Regions from separate parts of the Agrobacterium vaccinii genome, predicted to be linked through region 1. Evidence: riboswitches for the same ligand, from Rfam matches in the RefSeq annotation. Region 1 holds a riboswitch; each other region holds the start of a gene.
The links. Region 1 has a riboswitch for cobalamin ahead of nrdH (glutaredoxin-like protein NrdH). Riboswitches for the same ligand answer to the same signal wherever they lie in the genome.
Positions count from the first base shown of each region.

Region 2: another riboswitch for cobalamin. It lies ahead of HRR99_RS13090 (ABC transporter substrate-binding protein); the one in region 1 lies ahead of nrdH (glutaredoxin-like protein NrdH).
Region 3: another riboswitch for cobalamin. It lies ahead of bluB (5,6-dimethylbenzimidazole synthase); the one in region 1 lies ahead of nrdH (glutaredoxin-like protein NrdH).
Region 4: another riboswitch for cobalamin. It lies ahead of HRR99_RS14355 (DUF1636 family protein); the one in region 1 lies ahead of nrdH (glutaredoxin-like protein NrdH).

Region 1 covers NZ_CP054152.1:59,184-67,144, reverse strand. The annotation lists gene HRR99_RS22575 (putative bifunctional diguanylate cyclase/phosphodiesterase) at 1-739, shown strand, start outside; gene HRR99_RS22570 (DUF6894 family protein) at 1,420-1,629, shown strand; gene HRR99_RS22565 (SemiSWEET family sugar transporter) at 1,709-1,924, opposite strand; gene HRR99_RS23315 (DUF2934 domain-containing protein) at 2,062-2,253, opposite strand; partial or broken gene HRR99_RS22560 (methionine synthase) at 2,549-2,662, shown strand; gene HRR99_RS22555 (GNAT family N-acetyltransferase) at 2,662-3,237, shown strand; cobalamin riboswitch at 3,399-3,617, shown strand; gene nrdH (glutaredoxin-like protein NrdH) at 3,864-4,088, shown strand; gene nrdI (class Ib ribonucleoside-diphosphate reductase assembly flavoprotein NrdI) at 4,098-4,511, shown strand; gene nrdE (class 1b ribonucleoside-diphosphate reductase subunit alpha) at 4,553-6,634, shown strand; gene nrdF (class 1b ribonucleoside-diphosphate reductase subunit beta) at 6,661-7,635, shown strand; gene HRR99_RS22530 (DUF1349 domain-containing protein) at 7,795-7,961, shown strand, end outside.
Region 2 covers NZ_CP054150.1:2,655,302-2,663,262, forward strand. The annotation lists gene HRR99_RS13060 (UDP-glucose dehydrogenase family protein) at 1-771, shown strand, start outside; gene HRR99_RS13065 (NAD-dependent epimerase) at 785-1,801, shown strand; gene HRR99_RS13070 (hypothetical protein) at 1,832-2,143, opposite strand; gene HRR99_RS13075 (pseudoazurin) at 2,324-2,767, opposite strand; gene HRR99_RS13080 (ABC transporter ATP-binding protein) at 2,764-3,561, opposite strand; gene HRR99_RS13085 (FecCD family ABC transporter permease) at 3,558-4,577, opposite strand; gene HRR99_RS13090 (ABC transporter substrate-binding protein) at 4,580-5,608, opposite strand; cobalamin riboswitch at 5,792-6,018, opposite strand; gene HRR99_RS13095 (hypothetical protein) at 6,165-6,782, opposite strand; gene HRR99_RS13100 (glucose/quinate/shikimate family membrane-bound PQQ-dependent dehydrogenase) at 6,942-7,961, opposite strand, start outside.
Region 3 covers NZ_CP054150.1:1,625,038-1,632,998, reverse strand. The annotation lists gene HRR99_RS08190 (response regulator) at 1-729, shown strand, start outside; gene HRR99_RS08185 (carboxymuconolactone decarboxylase family protein) at 726-1,331, opposite strand; gene HRR99_RS08180 (phospholipase D family protein) at 1,408-2,964, opposite strand; gene HRR99_RS08175 (hypothetical protein) at 3,009-3,197, opposite strand; cobalamin riboswitch at 3,296-3,473, shown strand; gene bluB (5,6-dimethylbenzimidazole synthase) at 3,545-4,231, shown strand; gene HRR99_RS08165 (DUF2865 domain-containing protein) at 4,247-5,371, opposite strand; gene HRR99_RS08160 (NADP-dependent malic enzyme) at 5,517-7,832, opposite strand.
Region 4 covers NZ_CP054150.1:2,957,188-2,965,148, reverse strand. The annotation lists gene HRR99_RS14380 (L-fuconate dehydratase) at 1-879, shown strand, start outside; gene cobD (threonine-phosphate decarboxylase CobD) at 1,015-2,043, opposite strand; gene cbiB (adenosylcobinamide-phosphate synthase CbiB) at 2,042-3,007, shown strand; gene HRR99_RS14365 (cobyric acid synthase) at 2,994-4,451, opposite strand; gene cobO (cob(I)yrinic acid a,c-diamide adenosyltransferase) at 4,455-5,072, opposite strand; cobalamin riboswitch at 5,180-5,390, shown strand; gene HRR99_RS14355 (DUF1636 family protein) at 5,513-5,929, shown strand; gene cobW (cobalamin biosynthesis protein CobW) at 5,926-6,963, shown strand; gene cobN (cobaltochelatase subunit CobN) at 6,967-7,961, shown strand, end outside.

The sequences.
Region 1 (7,961 bases):
GATTGAGGTTGTTTACCAGCCGGTCTACTGTGCTGACAGCTCGCAACCTTGCTCGGTCGAGGCGCTGGCGCGGTGGAAACATCCAGAGCTAGGCTCTATCGCTCCGGATATGTTTATCCCGCTTGCAGAGGAGATTGGCGTGATCAACAAGATTGGCGCTCATGTCTTGGAGGACGCGTGCAGCCTGATCGCCGGGTTGCCTCCCATCAGTGTCGCCGTGAATGCATCCGCCTCCGAACTCGCTTCTGCTGGCTACCCACTGCGGGTTCTTTCTACCCTGGCCAAATGGGGGATCGAGCCGGCTCGATTGGAAATCGAGATAACAGAAAGCTTGGCCATTAATAGTGAGGAAGAGACCGAGCGAAACATCGCGATGCTGAGAGCGGCAGGGGTAAGATTTGCAATCGACGATTTTGGCACCGGGTACTCTTCGTTCTCAAGGGTTCAAAACGTGACTGTCGACAGGCTCAAGATCGACAAGTCGTTTATCACTGGTATGGGCGAGGGCCGGAACAGCGCGATTGTCGAAGCGATCATCAAGATGGCGCGTGCCAACGGGCTACAAACAACCGCCGAAGGGGTCGAAACCAACCAGCAGAGAGATGCGCTGAAATCGTTGGGCTGCGATAACATCCAAGGGTTTCTGATGTCGCGCCCAATGGCGCGTGCGGACGTTACGGTGCTTCTGCAGATGTCTGCCTTACCACCAAGCAGGACCGACTCTTCTACCGCTTGCTAAGTCGCAGGGGACATGAATGCCGAGGTGCATCGTCGCTGGTTGCTTCGCGTGGAGGCAGCATCATCGGTCCTAAAGGGAAATGTAAGGGTCTATCTGTCCTGAGAAGTGGCCGGCATCCGGCGTAACATTGATGGTCTGTCGGCGTTCGTTGAGACGGCGATCAAGGAGGCGCCTGGCTCTGGCGCGATCTTCAGATTTCACATGAAGCGCGCCTATAGTTGAGCCAATTCGCAAGAGAGGCACGGAAACGTAGAACTTTAGGGTCGTTGGGTGGGGTTAAAGTGCCTCATCAGGGTCTTTGACCGTCTCGCCAAAGGCCGCCACGGTGCGGCACCCGTTGCAGAAGCCGCAATGTAATCTGCTGGACTGGAAGTTATCGGTCGCAAGAAGTCATATTGACCCACAAAGTCATTTTGCTGAAATTACATCATGAGCCGGTTCGAAAAACGAAAAAACCTCCATGATGAATTTTGGACCGTCATCGACTTTGTCACGGCAGTCCGGCTACAGTCGATGAGCTTCCTATTGATGCGCTGACAGAGGACGAGGCAGACGAGATGATCGTGCTTCTCGAAGCCCACCATATTCAAACTGACGGACCGGGAAAATAATCGCTCCCCCACTCGAACGGTAACGCCATGCCAATATATTTTTTCCGGGTCTACGATGAAGACGGCGAGATGATCGACGAGCACGGTGCCGAATTTGCGAATGACAAAAATGCGTGTGTAGAGGCGATGAAGACTGCGCGAGAACTGGCCGCGGACAGAATGATCAACAGTGACGACCTAAACGAAATCTATTTTGAAATTGCGCGCTCGGATAGGTCTTTAATGGACAGGATACCGTTGAATTCAGTGTCCAGAGGTGTGATTGCTGAAGACGCGTAACGCGCTCCCGCTCGACCCATTCAGCCTCTCACCTTTATCCAACTCGGACAGATTGTTGTGGACACCTGCTCGAGAGCGCCTACGATCTTAGCTTCTTTACGAGAATGACCAGGGATAAAAAGAAACAAGCGGAATTTGTCAGGATGATAGGCCATTCGGTGCGCATCACCCCGAATGCGGTCCAGAGCGCAAATCCTGTAACCGTGAGACAGTACATTCCTGTTGAGATTGCCTTCGTATCGTCGGTCCTGACAACCTTGTAGACCTGTGGAACGAAGCTTGACACAGAACACATTGAGGCGAGGTATCCGACCAAAAGAGCAGTATCCAATGAAGGTTTCCTTCGTCACGATGTTGCTATTATGAGGGGACAGCAGGCAGCCTCTCATGCTGATTTTCGATACTATCGACCATTGTTGCTTTGGCGAACGACTAACTTGTTTCTTTGCCCTTTCGGCTGGCCATTATTTCCAAGCCATCAGGTGATGCCCGGGTTTGCATCATAAGCTCGTATTCTCGGACAGCTTGCAGCCAGTGTTCATGATCGCTTCCGTTTATTCGCCCGTTTTCTTCCCAGAGTGCATATGCGCGAGCGCTGACCCAGATATCCCGTTTCTCGTTCATTTGTGCTGCTTGCGTTCCTTTGTTGATATTCGAGCTGGATTGGCAGGCCTCTCAACTGTTTAGCGTCAACAATGTTCCTGAGGCTTGAAGGAACGATTTTCGTTTTTTGCAGCGCTTAGCGAGGATAGCATCAGTCAACGGACGAGGGAGCAAATCACATGATTTGCTGGTCTCTTGGATGTCGAAAGGATTGATCGTTGTTCTTAGGTTGATCCGCACGATCAACCGATTGCGATAGTCAGTCCCGCAAATCTTGCAAGCTGATTGTCATCATCTCCACCGGGTGACCAATTGTCTCTATCCATGCACCAATTGCGGCATGGCACCGCTTCCGCGTCATGTGGCGACAGCGAAGCTGCGCGCACTCGGTGCAGGGGCGGAAATTATCCGCAGAAAGTTAGCGGCTTGATGCTCATCAATGACCTCTCCCTGGAATGGCTGAATGATGAAGCACAGTCCGCCGTCCGAGCTGAAGCGAGGACCTTCTGCCTGCGGATGATCAAGAACGTCTACGGGATCGACTACACTCCCGCCTGGCATTCTGACCTAGATTCGCTGTTGTCGGCGCAGCCGGACAACTGGTTCTCCCGCGAAAGGCAAGGCAGTTTTCTCGTTGTCCGGGACGGAGATGGACACATCATTGCGGCCGGAGGTCTCTACGCGATCGAGAACAAACCTTCCACGAAGGAGCGCCTACGACATCGCTATAGCGACGGCGAAAAGGTATGTCAGATTGTCCGCGTGTACCTTGATTCTAGCGTCCGTCGTAAAGGGCTTGGCACAAAGATTGTGGCGGCCCTGGAGAGCCGGGCATCCGAGTTTAAGTACACCTCGTCCTATCTCCATGCCGATGCTCAGACACCGGAAACACTCGGGTTCTGGAAAAGCCAGGGCTATGGCGCATTCGGCCAATTCTCCTATCCGTCCAACCGTGGAACCGAGACGAGCGTCGATTTCGACAAGCCGTTGCGCTCCGAACGTTGACGAAACGCAAAATCGAGGCTTGATATACGGCTTGTATGCGGCCATTAAAAGCTGAACTTTCAAGCTGTCTGATGAGACTGTTATCCACAGGCTGGTGTGGATGAGGACGTAATTTTCTAACCGCCACCCTCCTAAGAGTTGACGCGACTATCTCCTCATATACTATATCTAGTGTTCGAGGTTCTTCCGATTCGCGTCGGGAGCTAAGACGGGAATACGGTGCGTGATGTCCTTTCTGGACGGAGCAATGCCGGAGCTGCCCCCGCAACTGTAAGCGGCGAGCATCCTCTCAATAGCCACTGGCGCCGGAAGGTTTCGGGAAGGCGAGATGGATGTGACGACCCGTGAGCCAGGAGACCTGCCTCAAACGAATACGTCCACGGGCGGGGTGTCCGAAGGTCGCGAGTCATGTGCGGGATGATCCTGCGCGTGCCGCTTCCCCTGAGCTCCGCATCAACCACTTCGGGGTGAAGTCAATGTCGCATCATTCTAGTCAGTATCCGCGTGAATAGCGGGCCGTAACGCCCGTAGTCGCTTTCGGCTGCCATCCATCCCTGAACTTCCGCATGGGCGTTTCCAACGCCTTATTGATATCGCACGCCTATACAAATTTCACGAGGATCATCATGACCGTTACCGTCTACAGCAAGCCTGCCTGCGTACAGTGCACAGCAACTACCCGCGCTCTTGACCGACAGGGCATCGACTACACCATCGTTGATGTCTCCGAAGACACCAGCGCCTACGACCTGGTTCAAGGGCTTGGGTACCGACAGGTTCCCGTCGTCGTCGCTGGCGAGACCCATTGGGCGGGCTTTCGCCCGGATATGATCAGCACGCTTGCGGCCTGAGCCAGAGCAATGGGTCAGATCGTCTATTTCTCCAGCCGGTCGGAAAACACCCATCGTTTTGTCGGACGACTGGGGATAAGTGCGCGGCGCATTCCCCTCAGTCTTTCCGAGAGCATTCAGGTCGAAGCGCCCTACGTTCTGATCCTTCCCACCTACAGCGGCGAAGGTGGAAAAGGGGCCGTTCCAAAACAGGTAATCCGCTTCCTCAACGATGCGGACAACCGGAAAAACATTCGTGGCGTGATTGCCGCGGGCAACAGCAATTTCGGGGCGACCTACGGGATCGCCGGCGATGTCATCTCCCAGAAATGTCAGGTGCCGTACCTCTACAGGTTCGAGCTTCTAGGCACGGATGAAGACGTCGCGAACGTCAAACACGGATTGGAACGATTTTGGACGCGACCACAATTGAAAAGCCTTTGAAAACATCGGAATCCGAACTGGACTTCCATGCTCTCAACGCAATGCTGAATCTGTACGACGAGCATGGCAAAATCCAGCTTGACAAGGACCGGCTGGCGGCCAAGCAGTACTTCCTTCAGCACGTCAACCAAAACACGGTGTTCTTCCATAACCTGCGGGAAAAGCTCGATTATCTCGTGACTGAGGGTTATTACGAACGTGAGGTTCTGGACCAATATTCGTTCAATTTCGTGCGTGATCTATTCGATCATGCGTTTTCCAAGAAATTCCGTTTCCCAACATTTCTTGGCGCGTTTAAATATTATACCAGCTACACATTGAAGACCTTTGACGGGAAACGGTATCTCGAACGCTACGAAGACCGCATCTGCATGGTGGCGCTGGCGCTGGCGCAAGGCAACGAAGAACTTGCCAGAGACATGGTCGATGAGATCATCGCCGGCCGCTTCCAGCCCGCGACGCCTACATTCCTCAATGCAGGAAAAAAACAACGTGGCGAACTTGTTTCCTGCTTTCTGCTGCGCATGGAAGACAATATGGAATCCATCGCACGCGGCATCAATTCAACGCTGCAGCTTTCCAAGCGTGGCGGCGGCGTTGCCTTGTCACTGACGAACATTCGCGAGGCTGGCGCCCCGATCAAGCAGATCGAGAACCAGTCATCGGGCATCATTCCTGTGATGAAGCTGCTTGAGGACAGCTTTTCCTACGCCAACCAGCTTGGTGCGCGCCAAGGCGCAGGTGCCGTCTATCTTAACGCCCATCACCCCGACATCATGCGTTTTCTCGACACCAAGCGCGAGAATGCTGACGAGAAGATCAGGATCAAGACCCTGTCACTCGGCGTCGTGGTGCCTGACATCACCTTCGAACTGGCGAAGAACAACGAGGACATGTACCTGTTTTCGCCATACGATATCGAGCGCGTCTATGGCATTCCCTTCACCGAGATATCCGTGACGGAAAAATACCGGGAGATGGTCGCGGATGCGAGGATCAAGAAAAAGAAGATAAAGGCCCGTGACTTCTTCCAGGTGATTGCCGAGATACAGTTCGAGAGCGGCTATCCCTACATCATGTTCGAAGACACGGTGAACCGGGCAAACCCGATTGCAGGACGCATTTCCATCAGCAATCTCTGCTCGGAAATTCTGCAGGTCAGCGACGCCAGCGAATATAATGACGACCTCTCCTATAAGGTGATGGGCAAGGATATTTCCTGCAATCTCGGCTCATTGAACATCGCTGCTGCCATGGACAGCGCCGATTTCGGAAAAACAATCGAGACGTCGATCCGGTCGCTCACGGCGGTGTCTGACATGAGCCATATTGCCTCCGTGCCGTCGGTGGAGAAAGGCAATGACGACAGCCACGCCATCGGTCTCGGACAGATGAATTTGCATGGCTATCTCGCCCGCGAGCGCATCTTCTACGGTTCGGACGAAGGCATCGATTTCACCAACATCTATTTCTACACGGTCACCTATCACGCCATTCGCGCCTCGAACCGTATCGCGACCGAGCGCGGCGTCAGCTTCAAAGGCTTCGAGAACTCGAAATATGCGTCCGGTGAGTATTTCGACAAATACACCGAACGCGAATGGCTGCCAGCGACAGAGCGTGTTCGCGAGCTATTTGTGACGGCAGGCATCTCGATCCCAACGCAGGAGGATTGGCTTGCGTTGAAACAAGCGGTTATGACCTCAGGCCTCTATAATCAGAACCTCCAGGCCGTGCCGCCGACAGGATCGATCTCCTACATCAACCATTCGACCTCTTCGATCCACCCGATCGTCTCGAAGATTGAAATACGCAAAGAGGGTAAGATCGGCCGCGTCTATTACCCCGCCGCCTTCATGACCGACGATAACCTCGAATTTTACCAGGATGCGTACGAGATCGGCCCGGAAAAGATCATCGATACCTATGCGGCGGCGACCCAGCATGTAGACCAAGGTCTTTCGCTGACGCTGTTCTTCCGTGACACCGCGACGACGCGCGATATCAACAAGGCGCAAATCTACGCGTGGAAGAAGGGCATCAAGACCATTTATTACATCCGTCTTCGACAGATGGCACTGGAAGGCACGGAAGTGCAGGGTTGCGTGTCATGCGCGCTGTGAACAAGAACGCTTCGAAAGATCAACACATGAACATCGCCGTCAAGCCCGTCAGTCGCACCCGTGCCATCAACTGGAACCGTATCGAAGACGACAAGGACCTCGAAGTCTGGAATCGCCTGACCGGTAATTTCTGGCTGCCGGAAAAGGTGCCGCTCTCCAACGACATCCCATCTTGGGGAACGCTGAAGCAAGAAGAGCAGCAACTCACCATCCGCGTCTTCACTGGCCTGACCCTGCTCGACACGATCCAGAACGGCGTCGGATCGGTCAAGCTGATGGCAGACGCCGCGACGCCGCACGAAGAGGCGGTGCTATCCAACATCTCCTTCATGGAGGCGGTCCACGCGCGTTCCTACTCCTCCATCTTTTCCACCCTGTGCTCGACACCGGATGTTGATGATGCCTATCGCTGGTTGGAAGAGAACGAGTTCCTACAACGGAAATCGGCGCTGATTATGCGCGAATACGACAGCGGCGATCCGCTGAAGAAGAAGGTCGCCTCCGTATTTCTGGAAAGCTTCCTGTTCTATTCCGGCTTTTATCTTCCGATGTACTGGTCGAGCCGCGCCAAGCTCACCAACACCGCCGACATGATCCGCCTCATTATCCGCGACGAAGCCGTGCATGGCTATTACATCGGCTACAAGTTCCAGCGCGCGGTGGACCGTCTTCCTGAACAGAAGCGTCAGGACATCAAGGACTTCGCTTTCGATCTTTTGCTTGAACTCTACGACAATGAGGCAAAATACACCGAAGCGCTCTACGACGGCGTCGGCCTGACGGAAGACGTCAAGAAGTTCCTGCATTACAACGCCAACAAGGCGCTGATGAACCTCGGTTACGAAGCGCTCTTTCCGGCAGAAGCCTGCAAAGTCAATCCGGCTATTTTGTCAGCGCTCTCGCCGAATGCTGACGAAAATCATGACTTCTTCTCCGGCTCTGGGTCGTCCTATGTCATTGGTAAGGCGGTTGCGACAGAGGATGAGGATTGGGATTTCTAAGCTCTTCTAGTATCCGAATAAAGCCGTGATCAAGTCTCGTTTCAAAGGGAGGTGGTGATGGTCCAAATCCACTCAAGGCAGAAAACCGCTTAAAACGGGGTATTGTCACCCATGCACGTGTCGCCAATGAACGTACGCTGTACTGATTAAGGAAAATCCATGTTTGACACCTGCCTCTGGTACAATGAGCCCCTGAACTGGTCGCTCCGCGACAATATGCTGAACGTGAGCACCGACAAAGGTACTGATTTCTGGCGCAAGACCCATTATGGTTTCATCCGAGACAGCGGACATTTCTTCGGCGCGGAATGGAAGGGCGATTTTAC
Region 2 (7,961 bases), on a different replicon from region 1:
GTGATGACCGAGGTCTATCGCCCGCTCTACCTCAACCAGTCGCCGCTGCTGTTTACCACGCGCCGCACGTCGGAACTAATCAAATACGCCGCCAACGCCTTCCTTGCCATGAAGATCACCTTCATCAACGAAATGGCCGATCTCTGTGAAAAAGTCGGTGGCGATATTCAGGATGTGTCGCGCGGTATCGGTCTCGATGGCCGTATCGGTGCGAAGTTTCTGCATGCCGGTCCCGGTTACGGCGGCTCGTGCTTTCCCAAGGACACGCTGGCGCTGGCCAAGACCGCACAGGATTATGACAGCCCAGTGCGCCTCATCGAAACGACCATTGCCGTCAATGACACCCGCAAGCGCGCCATGGGTCGCAAGGTCATTGCCGCCGTGGGCGGTGATATCAGAGGCAAGAAGGTTGCGGTTCTCGGCCTCACCTTCAAGCCGAACACCGACGACATGCGCGACAGCCCAGCAATTGCCGTCGTCCAGACCTTGCAGGACGCAGGCGCGAAGGTGACGGGTTATGATCCCGAAGGCATGGCCAATGCGCGTCCCTTGATGGAAGGCATCGACTATGCCGCAGGTCCCTATGAGGCGGCTGAGGGCGCCGATGCGGTGGTGATCGTGACCGAGTGGAACCAGTTTCGCGCGCTCGATCTCGACCGTCTGAAATCGATCATGACCTCGCCTGTCCTCGTTGACCTGCGCAACATTTACCGCCCGGACGAAGTGACCGCGCACGGCTTCACCTATGCCGGCATCGGCCGTCCATCGTAAGCGAGGCGAAAACATGCGATATCTGATCACCGGAACGGCGGGTTTCATCGGTTTTCATCTGGCAAAGCGTTTGCTGGATGACGGCCATTTCGTGGTCGGCTTCGATGGCATGACGCAATATTACGATGTGGCGCTGAAGGAAAAACGCCACGCCATTCTGGCCCGCTCCAACGGCTTCAAAGCGCAGATCGGCATGCTGGAAGATGTCGATGCGCTGAACCGTGCCGCTGATCTCGCCGAGCCGGAAGTGATCATCCACCTCGCCGCGCAGGCGGGCGTTCGCTACAGCATCGATTGCCCGAAGGATTATGTCAGCTCCAACCTCATCGGCTCTTGGAATATTTTGGAGCTGGCGAAGAATTTGCAGCCCAAGCACCTGCTGCTTGCCTCGACATCCTCGATCTACGGCTCGAATGAAAAAGTGCCCTTCGCCGAAAGCGACCGCGCCGACGAGCCGATGACGATTTACGCTGCCACCAAGAAATCCATGGAACTGATGGCGCATAGCTACGCGCATCTGCACAAGGTGCCGACGACAGCCTTCCGCTTTTTCACAGTCTATGGCCCGTGGGGTCGCCCTGACATGGCACTGTTCAAATTCGTGGATGCGATCTTGAAGGGCCAGCCCATCGACATTTACGGCGAAGGCAAGATGAGCCGTGACTTCACCTATATCGACGATCTGGTCGAAGGCATCGTCAGGCTCAGCCATATCGAGCCATCAGAAGACAATCGCGTCACGGCTGAAGGCGTGACCGACACGCTGTCGAAGCACGCGCCGTTCCGCGTCGTCAACATTGGGGGCGGACAACCGGTGGAGCTGATGCGCTTTGTCGAGACCGTCGAAAACGTTCTCGGCCAGAAGGCCATCCGCAACATGCTGCCGATGCAGCAGGGCGACGTGCCACGCACCTTTGCTTCCCCTGACCTGCTGCGCGCGCTGACCGGCTATGCGCCGGAAATTAATATTGAAACCGGCGTTGCCGCCTTCGTGGACTGGTATCGCAACTGGCAATCCGGCAAGGCCTGATCTCTCAGGCTGCCGGATTTTCGGTAAGTTTTAGCTGTTTGCCTCTTCACCCTCACCGGCCTGCAACAAGCGGGTCAGTTCGGCGCAATTCGGGTCGTTTGCATCCAGCAACTGTACCGGCGATGTCCAGCCGAGCGTATAGCCAGCCGCTGTGGCGATTGCCCAAGACGGGTCTTCGCCTGCGCGCTGAAGCAGCTTGGGGCCCTGCGCCGAGATACATTGCTGCGATTGCTGGATGGATTGGGCCGATGCATTTGCGCCTTGCATACGCTCCTGCACATCGGCCTGAATGGGGTTGAGGACGAAAAGCGTGATGAACCATGCGGCAATATCGGAAAGCATAAAAAACCTCTGCACTCAGCGAAGATGTCGGGAAAGGTCCGACATCGTGAAAGCGCCGAGACTTTCACCAGAGGGGCCCGGACCAGCGGGTTGATCCAGATGTGGGAGCGGTTCTGCCCAATTCAAGAGACGCGCAACCGATTTCAGCTCCGCGTCCTGTTCTCTAGTGAATTGACGGTCTCACAGCTTCGTTGCGGCGTCGATCAGCGCATCGAAACGCGGCTTGGCGCGCGCAGGATGAGCAACCGATCTATAGGTCTCCGGCAAAGCCGCATCGCCGACCTTGATCAGCATCACCATGCCCATGCCGTAGTGCGGAGAGCATTTGATGCCGTAATAGCCATCATGGTCGAAGCTGACCTCCAGCTCTTCGTTGATCTTGCCCTTGAAGCCTTGGGCACCCTCGGGAACCATGCCGTCGATGGTCGCCGCATTGTGGCTCTTGTGGGTAGCGATGAACTTGACCTTGTCGCCCGGTTTCAGGTGGAGAAAATCCGGCTCGAACACCATCGAACCCTTCTGCCCCTGATTGAGCATCTTCACCTCGAAGGTTTCGGCAAAAGACGGCGTACCCACAAGAAAGCAGAGCAACAGCGTGGCAAGGAAAATTCTGCGTCCGTTCATGATGCGGTCCTTGGAATGGCGTTGGTGGCATCGCGTGGAGGCCGGTACCGGATGTGGCAGCTATCGTCGTCTTCCCGTTCCACATCCACCTCCACGCCGAAGACATCGGCGATCAAATCAGCGGTAAAAACGGTGCAGGGGCGGCCCAGCGCAACGAGCTGCCCGCCTTTCATCACGGCGACGCGGTCGCAGAACATGGCGGCGTGGTTGAGGTCGTGGAGAGCAGCGGCAACCGTCAAGCGCTGCTTGCGCACCAGATGCAGCAAGGCGATCTGGTGGCCGATATCCAGATGGTTCGTCGGTTCGTCCAGCAGCAGAATGTCTGGCTTTTGCGCCAGCGCACGGGCGATGTGCAGCCGTTGCCGCTCCCCGCCTGATAAGGTGTGCCACATGCGCCGTGCGAGATGCTGCGCATCGACATCCAACAATGCTTGATCGACAATGGCATCATCGGCAGCGGACCATGGCGATAACGCTCCAATATGCGGTGTGCGACCAAGCTCCACGGCCTGACGGGCATCGATCCGCTCCTGCGTTTCCGCCTGCTGTTCGACCAGCGCGATGTGCCGCGCGATATCGCGGCGGTTGAGGCTGTGAATAGGCTTACCGTCCAACGACACATCGCCGGAACGCGGTTTTTTCAGGCCGCAGAGAAGCGACATCAGGCTCGTCTTACCAGAACCGTTTGGGCCGACGATTCCCAGAAACTCACCCGGAATGACGTCAAGGCTGACATTCCTGACAATTTCAGTGCCACCGGCAGCCCAGCAGAGATTTCGTGCCGAAAGCATTATAACGCGCTCCTTCGATGCAAAAGAATGAGCGCGAAAGCTGGGGCGCCAAACAGCGCGGTAATGACCCCGATCGGCAGCACCTGCCCGGTGATCAGCGTCCGCGACACGATGTCAGCCGCGATCATGAAGACAGCACCGATCAATGCAGCAGCGGGCAGCAAACGTGTGTGGCGTATACCGACGATCATGCGCGCCGCATGCGGGATGACCAGCCCGATAAAGCCGATGGAGCCGACGATGCTGACCATGACGGCGGTCATCAATGCGGATATTCCGGCCAGGACCACGTAAACGCGACGAACCGGAATGCCAAGCGATGCCGCAGATTGGGAACCGAATGTGAAAGCATCCAGTGCCCGCGCATGCCACAGACATGTGGCAAAACCGGCAATAGCAACCGGCAGGGCCAATGACACATCAGTCCAGCGAACGCCGGAGAGATTTCCGAGCAACCAGAACATGATTCCACGCGCCTGCTCTGCGTTCGCCGCTTTCGTGACGATGAAGGACGTCAAGGCATTGAAAAGCTGTGAGCCTGCGACGCCAGCCAGAATGATCGCACTGTTTCCCCGACCGGCCCGCATTGCCAGAAGGCTGACAAGGGTGAAAGCAAGAAGCGCACCCAAAAATGCACCCAGCGGCATGGTGAGCAGACCCGCGCCAAAACCCATAATGGCGACGCCGACAGCGCCCATCGAGGCGCCTGCCGAAATGCCGAGAATATAGGGGTCCGCCAGGGGATTCCGCAAAAGCGACTGAAGCACGACGCCCGAGACGGCAAGCGCTGCACCACAACAGGCGGCGACAACCGCCCTGCTGAGACGATAGTTCCAGATCACACCCTCATCGATGGCATCCAGCGGATAGCCCGCGTGGAACAGCCGGTTGGCAACAGTCTTGGCGACGACATCCATGGGAATGGATGTCTCGCCGATGGCCGCTCCAAGCCAGAGCGCCAGAAGCAGACACCCAACCGCGATCAGCGCGGCACGGGTGAAGATGAAAAAACCACCCATGCTTACTTGGCAAGTCCGAGCTGGACGACAGCATCGGCCAGAACTTCGATACCCTCGATGGTGCGGATCGTCGGATTCATGGCTTGGGCGTCCATTTCAACCACATGACCCTGTTTGACCGCTGGCATGAGGCTCGTCACCGGGTCCTCTTTCAGGAACTTCTCTTTCACCGCAACATCATCAGCGGGGAAGCGCCTACGATCCATCTTGCCTGCCACGATCAGCGTCGGCTGCGACTTGGCGATGGTTTCCCAGCCAACCGTCGGCCACTCCTCTTCGCTATCGATGACTTTCTTGATGCCCAGCGCCGACATGATGTAACCCGGCGCACCGTTTTTACCGGCGACATAGGGGTCGATATCCAGCTCTGCACTGGAGAACCAGAACACGGCTGAGAGCTTGCCATCCGCAGAAGCAATCTTCTTGCGGGCCGCCGCCTCGCGGGCCTTCAGGTCTGCGACCAGTGCTTCACCCTTGTCCTGAACATTGAAAATCTGCGCCAGTTCGGTCACTTCCTGATAGATCAGGTCCATGGTGAACACGCTGTGGCGAATACCGTCTCCGCCACCGGAATTATCCTTGCCAACGCAATCGGCTGGCGATGTGTAGACGGGAATTTTCAGCTCTTCGAACTGCTCGGGCTTGGCAACGATGCCTTCGGGGCCGACATGCCATTGAAACTGTGCCGTCACCAGATCCGGCTTGACGGCCAGAACACTCTCGAAGCTCGGATCGTTATCGGCGAGACGCTTGACCTTGGCATTGGCCTCTTCGTACCCTTTGAGAACCGGTCCGATCCAGACCGCAGTGCCGACGACCTTGTCGGACAGGCCGAGCAAATACAGGATTTCCGTGGTGCTCTGCCCAAGCGACGCCGTACGCTGAGGTGCCTGCGTGAAGGTCACATCCCGCCCGCAATTCTTAAGCGTCAGCGGATATTGCGTTTCGGCAGCGAAGGATGGCGTGGCCATCGTGGCTGCAACCGTTGCGAAGGCGGCAGCGTAGAGTGTGTGTCTGAGATGGAATGTCATGTCCGATAGTCCCCGATCGTCATTGGCGGCCAGAAGGCGCGACCCTGTGAGTATGATAGATCTTCAGCCCGCGCGTGCACGCATGGGGACAATCTGAAACCGGGACATGGCAGATGGAATAAGGCGCTGGGCGCTCGATGCAATCACGACGTCTCCTGTTCCGGGCATCCCCGCCCGTGACCTTGGAATGAAGTTTAGACGGCAGGTCTCCTGGCTCACGAATTTGCGTCTTCACCCACCTTCCCGCGATGTTGCATCGCAGTGGCTTGACGCTTCGAAAAGCGTCAAAGGGTTGGACAATTCGCTCACAGTTGCGGGGGCAGCCACGGCATCGGACACAACACGTCCTCACCGTATTCCCTATTATTCCTCACGATTGCTCGCTTGGAACCGTCACAACCAGATAGACTCATTCAGCACATGCCGTCAAGTAGAGCTTTTGTAATGTTATTACATTTCAATACAAGTGCTTTGTGTATGACCATAAAAAATGGCCGAGAGCATTGTCTCGGCCATTTCCAAACTGCGGCATCCATCTACTACGACGTCGAACCCGTTACATCGGTGGAACGACACCATTGGTGCCGACCACCACCCGGCCACTTGATAGGGCGCCATCCGTGGCCTTTTCGGACGGCACGAACACCGTCGCACCGGCCTTGATGTCGGCAACGGTCGCAGGCGCGAAGGTAACGACCGGTGTGCCATCCGGTATCGAAATCTTCTTTTCCTTACCCTTATAGGCAACCGTCAAGGTACGACCATCGACCGATTTGACGGCGTCGGCAACGGTCGCGTTGGTCATGGTGCTGCTCGGCTTCAAATCCCAGGCATAACTGCCTTCGCCGGTGCCTTTCATGGCTGCGGGGAAAATCAGCACTTCGAGTGCGCCGTCTCCGCCACTTGCTGTAGGCAGGGAAGCGATGCCGACGTAATCGCCCGGCTTGATATCATCGACGGATGCCTTGGCGACGCTTGAAACCTGCCAGCCGTCTTTGAGCATGATCTTGGCATTGGCACCCTCACGGGTTTTGACCGACAAAGTCGTGCCATCGAGGCCTTCGACTGTGCCGCGCACGCGCACCGCATCGGCGGCCTGTGCCGCGAGGCAGGTTGCGATGGTCAGCACGGTGCTCGTAATCGCTATCGTACAAGTCTTGGAAAAGGATCGCATCTTGGTTTCCTTCGGGAGCCCAGTCGTCTCAAACCGCCGGTGGGCATGGGCGAAATCCACCAGTGTCGTCTTGAGACAGCCCGAAGAATCACGTGCTCGATCCAGGTGTCAAAAACAATCAAAGCCGCCAAACAAGGTTGGCGGCTTCGTTAGGGCACATCAGGGCAACGTGTAGGCGATCACGTAGTCACCGGGTTTGGTGCCGACCGAGCCGTGACCACCCGCCACCATCACCACATACTGCTTGCCGTCATCCATGGCATAGGTCATCGGCGTTGCCTGACCGCCTGCAGGAAGACGTGCTTCCCATAGTTGCTTGCCAGAGGTGAGATCGTAAGCACGCAGATAGTTGTCGACAGCGGCACCCAGGAACGCCACCCCACCCTTTGTGATCATCGGGCCGCCGATACCGGGAACGCCGACCTTGAAGGGCAGTGGCAGCGGCGTCATGTCATAGACGGTGCCGTTCTTGTGCTTGTAGGCGACATCGCCGGTGCGCAGATCGGCGCCTGCGACATAACCCCATGGTGGCGCCTGACAGGGAACGCCGAGCGGTCCGAGGAAAGGTCCCATCAGCACGCCATAGGGCGCGCCATCGTTACGGTTCAGCCCCTGTTCGCTGCCCTTTTCATCCTGTCCCTTCGGCGGAACCTGCGCGCGGGGAACGAGCTGCGATGTGAAAGCCAGATAGGTCGGCATGCCGAACATGACCTGACGCTCCGGATCGACAGCGACGCTACCCCAGTTGAAGGTACCGAAGTTGCCGGGATAGATGAGCGAACCGTTCACCGATGGCGGTGTGTAGCGGCCCTCATAGTTCAGCTGATGAAACTTGATGCGGCAGGCCAGCTGATCGAACATGGAGACGCCCCACATGTTCTTTTCCTGAAGCATATCAGGCTTGAAAGACAGGGCGGATGTCGGCTGTGTCGGCGCGCTGAAATCCTCGGGGATGGCGCCACCCGGTGCCTTTTCTTCGGTCACAGCAAGGATCGGGTCGCCGGTGCGGCGATCCAGAACGTAAATATCACCCTGCTTGGTTGGACCGACCAGCGCCGGAACCTTCTGCCCATCCTTCTTGGTTATATCCAGAAGAACCGGCTGTGCGGGAACATCCATGTCCCAAAGGTCGTGGTGGACGGTCTGGCGGACCCATTTGTCCTGCCCGGTGTTCACATC
Region 3 (7,961 bases), on a different replicon from region 1:
AGACTGAAAGAACTTCTGGGTCTGTCGGTCGAAGTCTGCCGTAACTTCGAAGAATTGCAGGAATGCTATGAGCGTTCTTCCGAAGAGGTGACTCTTGCGATTTCCAATATCAATCTGCCAGGCGCCGAGAATGGCGAGGCGCTGGAGTATCTCGTCGATCTCTCCATTCCGACCATCGTGTTCACCAGCACGTTCCACGAGGATACGCGCGAGAAGCTGATCACCAAGGAAGTCGTCGACTATATTTTGAAAGACAACGTCTTTGCCGTGGATATGCTGACGGAATCGGTCTGCCGCTTCCTGACCAATCATCGCCACCACGTGCTGATCGTGGATGACAGTCCAACCGCACGCGCGCTGCTGTCCAGCCGTTTGAAGCGTTACAACTTCCGTGTCAGCCTTGCCGAGAGCGGTGCAAAGGCGCTGGAAATCCTGCGCAACAACCCGGACATCGGTCTTGTCGTGACCGACTACAACATGCCTGATATTGATGGTTTCGAACTGACGCGCCGCATTCGCACCATGCGTGGCTCGCACGAACTGCGAATCATCGGCGTATCGTCCTCCACCAACCGTCTGTTGTCTGCGCGCTTCCTGAAGGCTGGCGGCAATGACTTCATGCTGCGCCCCTTCATCGATGAAGAGTTCTATTGCCGCGTGAACCAGAACCTAGACACGCTGGTGCAGATCCAAGCGGCAAAGCAAAGCAACAAGAAGGCCGCTGCTTAAGCCGCGCTATCGGCCTCGGTCTCCTCGATGGGGCGTCCGAGAGCCAGCTTCTGCGCCAGATCCGGGCCAAGCTTATCGACATAGGCCTGGTCCGGTGAAGTGCCCAGCGCATCCAGCGTCTTGGAAAAGAAGCAGCGAGCCGATGCGGCGGCGACGATGTCGAAGATTTCGGCATCCGTCAGCGCGTGGGTCTTCAGCGCATCGATATCGGCCTGCGTCACCGACGTTGCATCGCGCACCACTTTCGAAACGAAAATCATGATGGCGCGCTCCTGTTCATCCAGCGGCGCGTCTTCTGCGTTGGTGATGATGCCGGTGAGTTCGTCTGCGTCGAGCCCCTCTCGTGCCAGCACCGAGGCGTGCGCCAGCATGCAATAGGAAGACCTCAGTTCTCGCGCTGCTGCCAACGTGACCAGTTCATAACGCCGTGGCTCTATGTTGCCACGCAGAGCGACCAGCAACGCACTCCAGCTTTCCATGACCTCGGGACGGTGCCCAAAGGTGCGGTACATATTGGGCAGATAGCCATAGGTGCTTTCCGCGTTACGATACATTTCCGCGATTTTGATGCTGGTTTTTGGCTCCGGGGGCGTGATGAACATGAATGTCTCCTGTATTTCAATTATGCCTAAAATGCCTGAGCTCTGAATTCGATCAGCCCATCGCAGATTTTTTTCATCAAAGTTGGGATTCGAGCGGCAAAATACCCATGATGCTGACCAGTGCGCGGCGGCTGAAGGTAGCGTAGGGCTCGCGACGGTAGTGCCTTGGCTCGCCTCTGACCAAGCCGGTCCACGTCAGGTTTCGACGCTCGTTAAGCGCCAGCTCGAAGCTCATCTCCCGGCTGGTTTCTTCCTTGAAGATGTCATCCATCTCCTTCACCAGTGGGGCGGAGGAAAACAGGACGCCCATCTCCGTGTTGAGGGACATGGAGCGCGGATCGAAGTTCAGCGAACCGATAAAGCCTGTGTCGCCGTCCCGGGTAAAAGCCTTGGTGTGCAGGCTTGCCTGACCCGAACCGCGCAATGAGAAGGATTTGTGCTGATCCGCGAGGGACCGCAATTCATGGATTTTGATACCGTTGAGCAGCAAAGGCCTGCGATATCGCGAGTAACCGGCGTGAACGGCAGCGACATCGGTGGCGGCCAAAGAGTTGGTAAGGACACTGACGGAAACGCCATCGGCAGAGAGCCTTGACAATGTCTCCAGACCTTTTTGACCGGGGATGAAGTAGGGAGAGGTTATCTTCAGTCGGTCGTTCGTCTCCTCCATGACGGGCAACAGCGTCTCCATCAGATAGTTGTGGCCATTGCGACGTTTGTCCGCAGCCTTCTCTGGCGGGTCGGCAACGACCGTTGCGCTTTCCACCCAATGGAGCGTATCTGACAGGAGGAAGTTGCCGGAATGGTGCTGGCTTTCGACCTGCGCCAGATAGGGACGAGCGGCATTGCCGGAGGCGAGAACGTCCATTCTGCGGCGCAGCTTCGCCAGCTTGCTGGGGCGGCGGGCCAGAAGCGAGCGTACGGGAACGGCGACGGCACTGTTCCAGTAATCGTCGAAAATCTCTTCGGCCTGCGCCACGCAGGCACCATGTGCGATAATATCGAAATCACGGAAATTCGCCTGTTCGGCAGCATCGAAATAGGCGTCACCGATATTGCGGCCACCGACGATCAATGTGCGGCCATCCGCAATCCAGGCTTTGTTATGCATGCGCCTGTTGACGCTGCGAAACCGCAGCACCATTTCCAGCCCACGGCGAAAGACGTTCTCACGCGCCTTTGTGGGGTTGAACAGCCGAAGCTCGATATTGGGGTGGCTGTCTATAGCTTGAAAAGCGCGGTCCGAGATCGACACACCCAGATCGTCCAGCAGCAGGCGCACCCGGACGCCACGGTCAGCTGCGGCGATAACCTCACGCATCATCAACTGCCCGGTGAGGTCAGCATTCCACATGTAGTACATGAGATCGAGGCTGCGACCGGCGGCGCGGGCCGCGCCCACGCGTGCGGCAAACGCGCCGAGGTTGGATTGTATCAGCGACAGCACGCTCTGACCTTCACGACCGTGACTGATATCCGTCCAATGGCGGTCGAGCGGCGTGGCATCTTCTTCTGTAGGAAGTGCTGCCGACGCGATCTTGATGATGATTTTGTCACGATGGCGCGATGCGAAAACGAGGCCCGCGATAATGGCGATGACGATGAGGGCACAAATGGCGACGGTGACATTCACAGTGATGATATTACCCGCATCTTTGCCCTAAGCCTCTCGCACATTCAATGAATATCAATATTCCGCTTATCCGCTTCTTCCTTGATGATGTCCTCAATGACCTGCCGCTTCAAAGCGGCATCTGTCGTCAGGTAATCATCTGCGAGTTCAAAGATAGACTTCGGGCTTTCGTTGGCCTTGAGCGTGTCGAGGTCCTGACCGATCTGCTGGCGAAGTTCGGAATACTGATCCATCTTTGTTCTCCTTTATGCGTAGAATGCGGGAGGCGGCCCGGCGGTTCCGGTCGACGCGGGTAAAACGCCTGCCTGCTTGCATAGCGTAGCGCGAAGCGACATAAGAAGCGCTATCAGGTGCCTGCTTCACGCAGGAGAATCGGGAACGCGGTGAAACTCCGCGACGTGCCCAACGCTGTGAGGCCGATGCGACTGTCGAATGCCACTGAGAGATTGGGAAGGCGGCATATCGTGATGACGCCCAGTCAGAAGACCGGCCTGATACCATAGACCGCACCGCATGGACGGCGGCAGGTTGTTGACAGGCGGGCCCTTGTGGTCTGCCCGTGCATTGTTGGGGAATGACGATGCGACCTGATGAATTCGAAGATGCGCTTCACCCTGCGCAGGCGTTCAGCGACGCCGAGAAGGCCGCGGTGTATCGCGCCATTGAGACGAGGCGTGACGTTCGCGACCAGTTCTTGCCGGATGCGCTGCCGGATGAACTGGTGGCGCGATTGCTGGCAGCGGCCCATGCCGCGCCGTCCGTCGGCTTCATGCAGCCGTGGAATTTCACGCTTATCACGGATGCACGGGTGAGACAGCAGGCGTGGGAGGCGTTTTCGCACGCCAATGCGGAAGCTGCCGAGATGTTTGCGCAGGAAAGCCAGACGCTCTATCGCAGTCTGAAGCTGGAGGGCATTCGCAAGGCACCGCTTTCGATCTGCGTCACCTGCGACCCAACCCGTGGCGGCGATGTCGTGCTGGGGCGCACACACAATCCGCGCATGGATGTCTACTCAACCGTCTGCGCCATCCAGAACCTGTGGCTGGCAGCCCGTGCCGAAGGTGTCGGCGTCGGGTGGGTCAGCATTTTCCACGATGCCGATATCCGCCAAATCCTCGAAATACCCCAACACATCGAAATCGTTGCCTGGCTCTGCCTTGGCCGCGTCGATAGGCTCTACAGCGAACCGGAGCTGGCTATCAAAGGCTGGCGGCAGCGACTGTCGGTGGAGGAGCTTGTGTTTCGCGATAAGTGGGGCACAAGTTAAGTCCCGGCCCTAATATCACTGCTGTTGTGGCTGGGCGCCTTGCAAAGCGGGATTTTTGAGGTCGATGCGGCTGGTTTCTTCCTGCATAAAGCGGGGGCCGACGATGCGGACTTTGCTGTTGGCTGGATCGTAGTCGCGCTCGGGGATCGGTTCGGCTTTCTCGACGGGTTTGGTTTCCGGCTTCGTTTCGGCAGGGGCGGGGTTCGTGTCGCTCTTCGGTGACGTCAGCGTGGTCACGCTTGGCGAGCTTTGCACGGCGGTGGATTGCGGTGCGTGGCTGTTGTCCTGCGGCTTCATCGTCGGGTCGGAAGAGGCCGTCATTTTGCAGCTGCATGAGGGTGCGCGGCTGGATGCGGGGTTGTTGCGGTAGGCAAAAGCGGTTGGCATCGAGGCGTAGGGCTGGCCGGTTTTTGCCGAGACCATGTCCTCGCTCTCCTGACCTTCCATGGCGTGATAGAATAATTCGGTCTGCGTGCCAGGACACATGCGCTCACATTGGGCTGCCTGCTCACGGAAATCGAGCGGTGTCGCGTCCGAAGAAATGGGGAAGAACGCACCATCGCAGGTGCGGACGCAAAGTGTTCGGAGCCCACCCTGCATCGGCATATCGGGCGAAGGCGCGTAATCGTTGTTCGGCTCACCAAAGCCGTCACTCGGGTCGCGCATGTCGGGATAGGGCGAGGGGTCTGTGGAGGTGAACGAGGGTGGCTGCTCGTCGTAGCAGCCTTGCGCATCCAGCGCGGCCAGAATGCGCTCACGCGACCCTTGGGCATTGTCATTGCGTTGGGCGGCCAGCATGCGGTCGCGGTCGTCAGCGATCATGTCGCGCTCGGCCTGCGCCTGCTCCAACGCATCGCCGATTTCGCCGCAAAGCTGCGCATTGGGGTTACCGTAGACGATAACGCTACCGGAGGAGCAGCCATAGCCGCGCATGTCGTTCTTGATACGCCGTATGAGAATGTTCTGCTGGGCAAGAGCGCTCGCAAAGCGGCGTACCTCTGCGGTATTGCCGTAAACCTGCACGGGCTGGTTCAACTGCGAGCGCAACGAATCACAGACAGCGCTTGCCTGCGCCGAAAACGGAGCGGCCAGCATGACAATCGCAAATGTGCCGACCAGTCGGCTTCGGCGCGGGATCAATGGTCCGTCCGTTCCGCCTGCCGTTGGGCAGGACATATCCTGAGGAGCGCACCCGCGAAATGCGGATGACGTATTTTCGATCAGGATAACATAGGCGCGCGCAGCAAAGCGGCAACAGTCAGTTCAAAATTGCGTTAACCCGTGCTTACACCGAAGGGTGCGATGCCTGCACGGCGGCTAGTGCTGCCATGTTGACCACGCCGCGCGACGTGACCGTTGGCGACAGAATGTGCACGGGCAGGGCGGAACCGAGCAGGATCGGCCCGACATGCAGACCTTCCGTCATGGTGCGCACGACGCCAAGCGTGATGTTGGCCGAATCGAGATTCGGGAAGACCAGCAGGTTCGCTTCTCCAGACAGCGAGCTGTTGGGCATGGCGCGTTTGCGCAGCACTTCCGATAGTGCGGAACCGCCCTGCATTTCGCCATCGATTTCCAGTTCCGGTGCTGTTGTGCGCACGAGCTGCAACGCGCGGCGCATCTTGCGGGCACTTTCGGAATCGCGCGAGCCGAAGTTGGAGTGGCTTGCGAGTGCGATTTTCGGAACGATGCCGAAGCGCTTGATTTCCTTGGCCGCGAGAATGGCCAGTTCTGCGATATCTTCCGAGGTCGGCTCGTAGTTGACGAAGGTGTCCGTCAAAAACAGCGCACCCTGCTGCGTGATCAGCAGGCTGAGGCCGCCGAACGTATGCGCGCCCTCACGCTTGCCGATGATCTGGTTGATGTCGCGCAGATGACGGTCGAAACGACCTTCCAGACCGCAGATCAGGGCGTCCGCTTCACCACGCTTCACAGAGAGTGCGCCGATGACGGTGCTGTTGGTACGAACGATGGTGCGCGCAGCCTCCGGGTTGATACCGGCGCGGCCCACGAGCGCGAAATAGTCATCGACGTATTCACGGTAGCGTGGATCGTCCTCCGGGTTGACCACGGCAAAGTCCGTATTCGGGCGAATGCGCAGCCCGAAGCGCTTCAGGCGCGTCTCGATGATCTGTGGACGACCGATGAGAATCGGCACACCGGTGCCTTCTTCCAGCAGAACCTGTGCAGCGCGCAGCGAGCGCTCGTCTTCGCCTTCGGCAAAAATGATCCGCTTTTTTTCTGCGGTTTTTGCCAGGTTGAAGATCGGTTTCATGATGAAGCCGGACCGCCAGACGAAGCGGTTCAACTGATCGAGATAGGCGTCGAAATCGGTGATCGGTCGCGCGGCGACACCGCTTGCTGCAGCAGCACGGGCAACCGCAGGCGCGATGCGCAGGATGAGGCGCGGGTCGAACGGCGAGGGGATAAGATAGTTGGGGCCGAAGATCGGCGTCTCATCGCTATAGGCCTTCGCCGCGACTTCCGACACTTCCTCGCGCGCCAGTTCGGCAATGGCGTGGACGGCGGCCATCTTCATTTCTTCGTTGATGGTGGTCGCGCCGCAATCCAGCGCACCCCTAAAGATATAGGGGAAGCAAAGCACGTTGTTGACCTGGTTCGGGAAGTCCGAACGGCCTGTGCAGATCATCGCATCCGGGCGTGCCTGACGCGCCAGTTCCGGCATGATTTCCGGGTTGGGGTTTGCAAGCGCTAGAATCAGCGGCTTCTCCGCCATGCGCGCCAGCAGTTCCGGCTTCAGAACGCCTGCGGCGGACAGGCCCAGGAAAACGTCGGCGCCATCGATGGTTTCGCTCAACACGCGCTTGTCTGTCTTCTGCGCGTAGACTTCCTTCCACTCGTCCATCAGGGTGTTGCGGCCCTCATAGACGAGGCCTTCGATGTCGTGAACCCAGATGTTTTCACGCTTCGCACCCAGCACTACCAGCAGGTTGAGGCAGGCGAGTGCAGCGGCACCGGCACCCGAAGCAACGATCTTGACGCTCGACAGAGACTTACCAGCAAGTTCCAGTGCGTTGGTCACGGCGGCTGCAACGATGATGGCCGTGCCGTGCTGGTCGTCGTGGAACACGGGAATGTTCATTTTCTCGCGAAGCTGACGCTCCACTTCGAAACATTCCGGTGCCTTGATGTCTTCAAGATTGATACCGCCAAAAGTCGGCTCCAGCGCCGAGATGGTGGAGACCATGTCGTTGATGCCGGGGGCGTCGATTTCGATGTCGAAGACGTCAATGCCAGCGAACTTCTTGAACAGAACGGCCTTGCCTTCCATGACGGGCTTTGAGGCGAGAGGGCCGATATTGCCGAGGCCCAGCACTGCCGTGCCGTTGGAGATGACGGCTACGAGATTGGCACGCGCGGTGTATTCCGCTGCGGCCTCAGGGTTTTCATGGATCGCGAGGCATGGTGCAGCGACGCCGGGGGAGTAGGCAAGCGCTAAATCGCGCTGGTTACCAAGCGGCTTTGACGCCTGTATTTCCAGTTTTCCCGGGCGCGGATAACGGTGATAAAACAGGGCCTGTTGTTCCAGATCCGCATTGGCGTTTTGGTCTTGCGTCTTGCCCGTGTCCTCAGAACTCATTTTATCACCGCTTATTTCAATTTCTTGGAGGCCTTTGCATACAACAATCGGTCCATGCGTACAGCCGTTTATTTTGCCTCGATATCTCAAAACTGTCGTTTTGAAATTGCTTAAAAGCGGCACTTCCTG
Region 4 (7,961 bases), on a different replicon from region 1:
CTGGTGGCCGATATGAGCCCGGAGCAGATCGCCGATATCGTCGATTACCGATACCTGACCGATGTGCTGACCCGCGATGATGCGCTTGCAATCCTGAAAAAGGCTGAGAGCGGCAAGGCGGAACGGATCGAGATCCTCAAGAGCGAAGGCTACGCCTGCTATACGACGTCAGCCGGTTGGCTGGGTTACAGTGACGAGAAGCTGCGTCGTCTCTGCCAGGAAGCGATTGATGCGGGTTTCAATCACGTGAAGATGAAGGTGGGGCGCGATCTGGAAGACGACATCCGCCGCCTGACCATTGCCCGCGAGGTCATCGGCCCCGATCGCTATCTAATGATCGATGCCAACCAGGTCTGGGAGGTCGATCAGGCAGTCGAATGGGTCAACAAGCTCGCTTTCGCCAAACCCTTCTTCATCGAAGAGCCGACGAGCCCCGACGATATCGCAGGCCACCGCAAAATCCGCGAGGCCATCGGTTCGGTGAAGGTGGCCACCGGCGAAATGTGCCAGAACCGCATCATGTTCAAACAGTTCATCGCGGAAGGCGCCATTGATGTCGTGCAGATCGATAGCTGCCGCATGGGTGGATTGAACGAAGTTTTGGCCGTGCTGCTCATCGCGGCGAAATACGACCTGCCAGTCTGGCCGCATGCGGGTGGCGTCGGGCTGTGCGAATATGTGCAGCACCTGTCGATGATCGATTATCTGGTGGTTTCTGGCACAAAGGAAGGCCGCGTGATCGAATACGTCGATCACCTGCATGAGCACTTCATCGAGCCCTGCGACATCAGGGATGCCGCCTATATGCCGCCGACCATGCCGGGTTTCTCGATTGAAATGAATCCGGAGTCTATCGAGGCCTATACGTTCAAGGGGTGAGATGCTCGCGAACCAGTCGCCTCCAAACCGTCATCCTTGGGCTTGACCCAAGGATCTCATCACGCTCCTGCGGATGAGACGTTCGTAGATGCTTGGGACAGGCCCGAGCATGACGGAGAGGGTGGTGATCGGGTCTTAAAAGCTAGCTAAGGCCGCTTCCAATCTTGTCCACTCCGCTTCGTTGCCCGGCAGGCCAAAGCGGAGATCGGCTGGCCTTTCATCGAAACTGCGCGTGAGAATGCCGTTGTCCATTAAATGGGTGAATAAGGTCGGCACTCGTTCATCTCTGACCAAAGTGAACAGGGACGTTCCCCCGACAATCGAAAGACCGGCTGCGCCCAAGAGATCATTCAGCCGCCTTGAATCTTCTTTTAGCCGGAGTCGCATCGCCACGCTCCAGGCCGTATCTGTCAGCGCTTCGGTTGCGATATGCAGCGCAGGACCCGAGACCGCCCACGGTCCCAGCCTTGATTCGAGGTCTCCGGCGGTATCGGGATGGGCCACGGCGAAGCCGAGGCGCACGCCTGCCATGCCATAGAACTTGCCGAAGGAGCGCAGGACAACAAGGTTGTGTGAGGTCGTCGCGTCGGCAATGCTTTCCGCATCGCCCGTTTCGATGAAGGCCTCATCCACCACAAGCAGCCCGCCTTTTTTGCGCATGGCATCAGCTGAGGCCAGCAGTTCCAAGCGTTCCAGCACCTGTCCATCGGGATTATTGGGGTTGATGACGACGGCATAATCGAAAACGGTTAAGGCCTCGATATGTGATACCTCCGTTACGGGAAGCCCTGCCATGCGGGCGGTGCGGGCGTGTTCGGCATAGGCAGGGGAGAGAACGCCGCAGCTTGTGACGCCTCGCCTGACAGCAATCTCCGCAAGCAGCGGCATCAGCATTTGCGTTCCCGGCGCCGCCACGATGTGCGCCTCCGAAGGTGCGCCGAAAGCTGCTGCTGCGACCTCTTTCAGCGTTTCCAAGGCACCCGGTTCCGGCAAACGGGCAAAGGCGCTGGCGGGAATGGGCGAATGCGGGTAGGAGTGCGGGTTGATCCCGGTGGAAAGGTCGATCCACGGTTCGGGTGCCCTAGGAAAAAGCTGGCGCGCCCGTCCCAGATTGCCACCATGGCGGATCGCCGGTTGCGCTTTGTCTGGTACCCTCTCGCCCATGTTCTTCGCTCTCGCTTTCCTGTCCCTGCTGATCGAACGCCTTGTTGGCTATCCCGACTGGCTGTTCAAACGCATCGGCCACCCCGTAACCTGGATGGGTTCGCTTATCGCGCTCTTGGACAGAAAATGGAACCGGGAGGGCGACTCATTTTCGCGTCGCAAGGGCCTGGGTGTGTCGGCTCTGTCCGTTTTTCTGGGCTTGACGGTGTTGATTGCCTTTGTATTGCAGTCGTCACTTTTATGGCTTCCTCTCGGATTGCTGATAGTTGCAGTGCTTGGCGCATCGCTTCCAGCGCAGAAAAGCCTAGAGCAGCATGTCCAGGCGGTGGCGGAGGCTTTGAAACGTGACGGTATTGAGGGTGGTCGAAAGGCGGTGTCGATGATCGTCGGCCGTGATCCCGAAACGCTGGATGAAGCCGCTGTCTGTCGGGCGGCGATTGAAAGTCTGGCAGAAAATTTCTCCGATGGCATTGTCGCACCCTCGCTTTGGCTCGGGCTTCTTGGGCTGCCCGGTGGTGCCGGTTACAAGGCGATCAACACGGCGGACAGCATGATCGGCCATCGTTCTCCTCGCCATGAAGCCTTCGGCTGGGCCTCCGCAAGGCTAGATGATCTGGTCAATCTTCCCGCCTCCCGTCTCACCGCCCTCTTGTTCGTTCTGGCTGCGTTTTTTGTAAAAGGTGCCTCGCCTCGTCAGGGCTTGCAGGCGATTTTCCGCGATGCGCGCCATCACCGTTCGCCCAATGCCGGGTGGCCGGAAGCGGCGATGGCGGGTGCGCTGGGTTTTGCGCTGGCCGGTCCACGCTCCTATGGCGGGCAGATGATCGAAGCACGGTTCATGGGTGAAGGCGGACGTCGGGATTTGACCGCTGCCGATATTCACCGGGCACTGAAGCTCGCACGCATTGCAGATGCCATGTTGATTGCACTGTTCGGCATATTGGCCTTAGCTATCGCGCTATAGCCAAGAGGGCATCGAGATCGAGATGGCGCTCCATATGGTCGGCCAGGCGGTCGAGAACCGCATCCACCTGTTCCTCGTAATTGAGTGTCGAGTTTTCCCCACCCAGCCGTTTTAGCCATCCGCTGCGTTGGTGGTCATCGGCAAACAAGCCATGGATATAAGTGCCAAACACGCGGCCATTCGGTGACATCGCGCCTTCTGTGTGGTTGCCGATTGTGGAAAACGGTCGCTTATCATCCAGTCCACAAGTGACGCCCACATGCATTTCATAGCCGGAGAAGGGGATTTGATCAAAGCTCTGCCCGGTCACGGAGACGAGCCGTTTGTCACCCGTCAGCACGGTATCCACGTCGAGCAAGCCAAGCCCTTCAATCGCGGTGGGAGCACCTTCGATGCCGTCCGGATCAGCCACGCTTTTCCCGAGCATCTGATAGCCGCCGCACAGGCCAAGCACATAGCCTCCACGCCGCACATGTGCTTTGATATCCACGTCGAGCCCGGCATTTTTGAGCGCCGTCAGATCAGCAATGGTGGACTTGGAACCGCACAGCAGCACCAGCGCACAATCTGCCGGGATGACGTCTCCCTGGCGCACGCGGATAAGCTCGACATCCGGCTCGGCATCCAACGGGTCGAGATCATCGAAGTTGGAGATATGCGGCAGGATCGGTACAGCGATCCGAATTTTCGCGTCGCGCTTTCTTTCGCCAGCTCCACTCAACCCTAAAGCATCCTCAGCCGGCAGGCGGCTTGCATCGGCAAAATGCGGCAAGAGGCCAATCGGGTTCCAGCCAGTCTTGTCCGAAATAATCCGCATGCCGTCATCGAACAGGTTTGGATCGCCTCTGAAGCGATTGACGATGAAGCCTTCGATCATCGCCGCATCGTACGTATCCAGAACCGTCTTCGTGCCGACAAGGCTGGCGATCACGCCGCCCCGGTCGATATCGCCGATCAGGATCACAGGCGCATTGGCTGCGCGGGCAAAGCCCATATTCGCGATGTCATTGGCACGGAGATTGACTTCTGAAGCACTGCCCGCGCCCTCCACCAGAACGAGATTGGCCATGGTTTTCAGATGCTCGAAGCTTTCCAGCACGCGTGGCATCAGCCCGGCTTTCATGTGCTGGTAATCAGCGGCTTTGGCATTGCCGATGACCTTGCCCTGCACCACCACCTGCGCGCCCGTTTCGCTCTGGGGTTTGAGCAACACCGGGTTCATGTGGACGGAAAGCGGTACGCCCGCCGCCCGCGCTTGCAACGCTTGCGCCCTGCCGATCTCACCACCATCGGCGGTGACGGCGGCATTGTTGGACATGTTTTGTGGCTTGAACGGCATGACGGACAGACCGCGACGAACAAAAGCGCGCGCCATCCCCGCCACCATCAGCGACTTGCCGACATCGGAGCCGGTGCCTTGAAACATCAAAACGCGCGCTGTCATGGATTAATACTCGATGCCGGACTGCGCTTTGACGCCCGCCTTGAAGTGGTGTTTCACAAGCGTCATCTCCGTCACCATATCGGCGGCGTCGATCAGCAGCTGTTTGGCGTTGCGACCGGTGACGATGACGTGCAAGCCATCGCGGCGGTTCTGCAGGGTTTCGACCACCTCTTCCAGCGGCAAATAATCATAACGCAGTGCGATGTTGAGCTCATCCAGCACTACAAGACCAATGGTTTCATCGGCCATCAGCGTCTTTGCCTCTTCCCACGCCTTGGTCGCAGCAGCGACATCGCGTTTCAGATCCTGAGTGTCCCACGTGAAACCTTCGCCCATGGTACGCCATTCGACGCGATCTCCGAACAGGGCCAACGCCCCCTGCTCGCCGGTGGACCATGCGCCCTTGATAAACTGGACGATGCCGACGCGTCTGCCGGTGCCGAGCATGCGCAGGGCCAGACCGAAAGCTGCGGTGGATTTACCCTTGCCCGGGCCGGTGTTGATCATCAGCAGACCTTTTTCGATGGTCTTTTCCGAGACTTCGGCATCCTGCACCGCCTTGCGGTTGACCATTTTGGCGCGGTGACGCTCGGCCTCGCTGTCGCTGATGTCACGGGTCATTGTGGCTCATCCTTCCGGGTGTCATGCTTTTTCAAAGCGGCGACTATAGCCAAAACGTGTTCCACGGCAATGACACGGCGGCATTGACACAAAAGCACCGCAGGGCATAAGGGTTAAGGACTGACGGTCTTTTTCCGGCAACGGGAAAAGCTAAGAGGGAACACGGTGCCATTCGCGTGTGCGAACCAACCCGTGGCTGCCCCCGCAACTGTAAGCGGTGAGCCCGCGCCGAAAGCCACTGGACGAATGAGTCCGGGAAGGCGGCGCAAGGGTGTCGAAGCCGCAAGCCAGGAGACCTGCCGTTTCAGGAAAAACGTCTGCCGGGCGGGGTGCTCCGGTCAGTCGGTTGTTCGAACGATGGCGTTGCGTTGATCCGCATGCCGTTTTCGATATCCGCACCCCGAGACCATTGCAAAGGCGCGGAAACCATACCCTTGGATATGACATCGACATCATCAAGCCTGAATGAAAAGACGGACCGTGACACCGCGCCCGGCGTCGTGGTTTACGTTTGCCGCAGTTGCCGGTCGGAAGCCGATCCGAACGCGGACCCTCGCCCCGGTGCGACCCTTGCGCAGGCTGCTGTTGCACTCGGTCAGGCTGAAGGTGTCGATGTACGCAGCGTCAACTGCCTTGCCAATTGCAAGCGTGGCTTGAGTGCCGCGGTGCGCAGCGCCGATGGCTGGTCCTACATGTTCGGATCGTTGAGCGAAGACGACGCTGCCGACTTGCTGGTCGGCGCGCGCCTGTTGTCTTCAGCACCCGATGGCCTGATGCCATGGCGCGGACGGCCCGACAGTTTAAAGCGTGGCCTTGTTGCCCGCATTCCCCCTTTGAATTTTACCGAGGAGACATAATGACCACGCTCAACCGCGTTCCCTGCACCATCATCACCGGCTTTCTGGGCGCGGGCAAAACCACGCTTCTGCGCGGCCTTCTGGAAAAGCTCGAGGGCAAGCGGCTGGCCATCATCGTCAACGAGTTTGGCGATGTCGGCATTGATGGCGATATCCTCAAAGGTTGCGGCATTGAAAGCTGCCCGGAAGAAAACATCGTTGAACTAGCCAATGGCTGCATCTGCTGCACGGTGGCGGATGATTTCCAGCCCGCCATCGAGCAGATTCTGAGCCGCGAGCCACGCGTCGAGCATATTCTGATCGAGACCTCGGGTCTCGCTCTGCCGAAGCCACTCGTACAGGCCTTCCAGTGGCCCGCAATCAAAAGCCGGGTGACGGTGGATGCGGTGGTGGCCGTGGCCGATGGTGTCGCGCTTGCCGAAGGCATGGTGTCGCATGATCTGGAAGCGCTGGCCGCTCAGCGCCAAAACGACGAGGCGCTTGATCACGATGATCCGGTCGAAGAGGTCTTTGAAGACCAGATTGCCTGCGCAGACCTCATCGTTCTGACCAAGGGCGATTTGCTGGATGCGGCGGGTCTTGAGCGCGCCAAGGCGCATATCAATGCGCATCTGCCGAAGGCGGCCAAGATTGTCGTGGCGTCCAATGGCGTGGTCGATCCTGCCGTGCTGATCGGTCTTGGCCTTGCGGTGGAAGAGGATATTGAAAACCGCCACACCCATCATGATGAAGAAGAAGATCACGATCACGACGAGTTCGATAGCTTCGTGGTGGAACTGGACGCCGTCACCGATGCCGAGGCCTTGGCCGCGCGTATCTCGGAAACGGCAGCGTCGGAAAACGTGCTCCGCATCAAGGGTTTTGTCGAAGTGTCGGCGAAGCCGATGCGATTGCAGGTGCAGGCGGTCGGCTCGCGCGTCAATCATTACTTCGACCGTCCCTGGGCCGCAGGCGAGGTGCGCCGCAGCCGTTTGGTCGTTATCGGTGAGAAAGGTCTCGACCGCGCGAAAATCGAGCGGATGCTGGCTGCCTGATCCATGCACATCCTCGCCACCACATCCTCGTCTCTGGACGACCTGATCGAGCCGGTTGATCTCAATCAGGGTCAGGCGGATGTGGTAGTGCTGTCTTTTTCGGCCAGCGATCTGGGCGGGCTGGAGCGCGGATGGCAACGCAGCACGGATGGTTCAGTGTCCTTTGTGTCCGCCAACCTCTCCGAACTTCGCCATCCCATGTCGGTCGATCTGTGGATCGAAAAGACGGCGGAATACGCCAAGCTGATCCTTATCCGGATTCTCGGCGGCGCCGATCGTTGGCGTTATGGCGTGGACGAGTTGTCGAGAATGGCGCGTCGGCGTGGTATCAAGCTCGTGCTTCTGCCCGGCGAATGCAGCGAACGCGATGAAAAATTAGAAATCGCGTCCACTGTCGATCTGCCGACACAGTCCACGATTCTCTCTTTCTTCCGCGAAGGCGGGCCGGAGAATATGGAGCGGGTTGCGAGATTGCTTGCTGCGTTTGCGCGGGAAGACGCCTGGCCGGATGTCGTCGCTGAACCTTTGCCCAAATGCGGGTTTTATCAGCCTGGCGAAGGCGTTGTTGACCTTCCGGCAGCGCTGGATGGCCGTGAAGGCTGCATGCCCTTTGTTCCTATACTGTTTTACCGTTCCATGATGATGGCGGCTGACGTCGCCCCCATCGATGCGCTTTACGACGCCTTGCACTTACGCGGATTTTCGCCGCTGCCGATCTTCGTCAGCGGTTTGAAAGACGCAGACGCTATCCGGTTTCTGGAAGACACGCTTGTCACTTTGAAGCCAGCCGCGATGATTGCAGCCACGGCCTTTGCCAGCCATTCGGACGACGATGGCAAGAGCCTGTTCGACCGGTTGGGTGTCGCGACCTTTCAGGTGATCATGGCCACCACCCGCCGCGATGGCTGGGCGGACAATATGCGCGGCCTCAACCCGTCCGATCTTGCCATGCATGTGGTGTTGCCGGAGCTGGACGGTCGTATTCTCGCCGGGGCGAT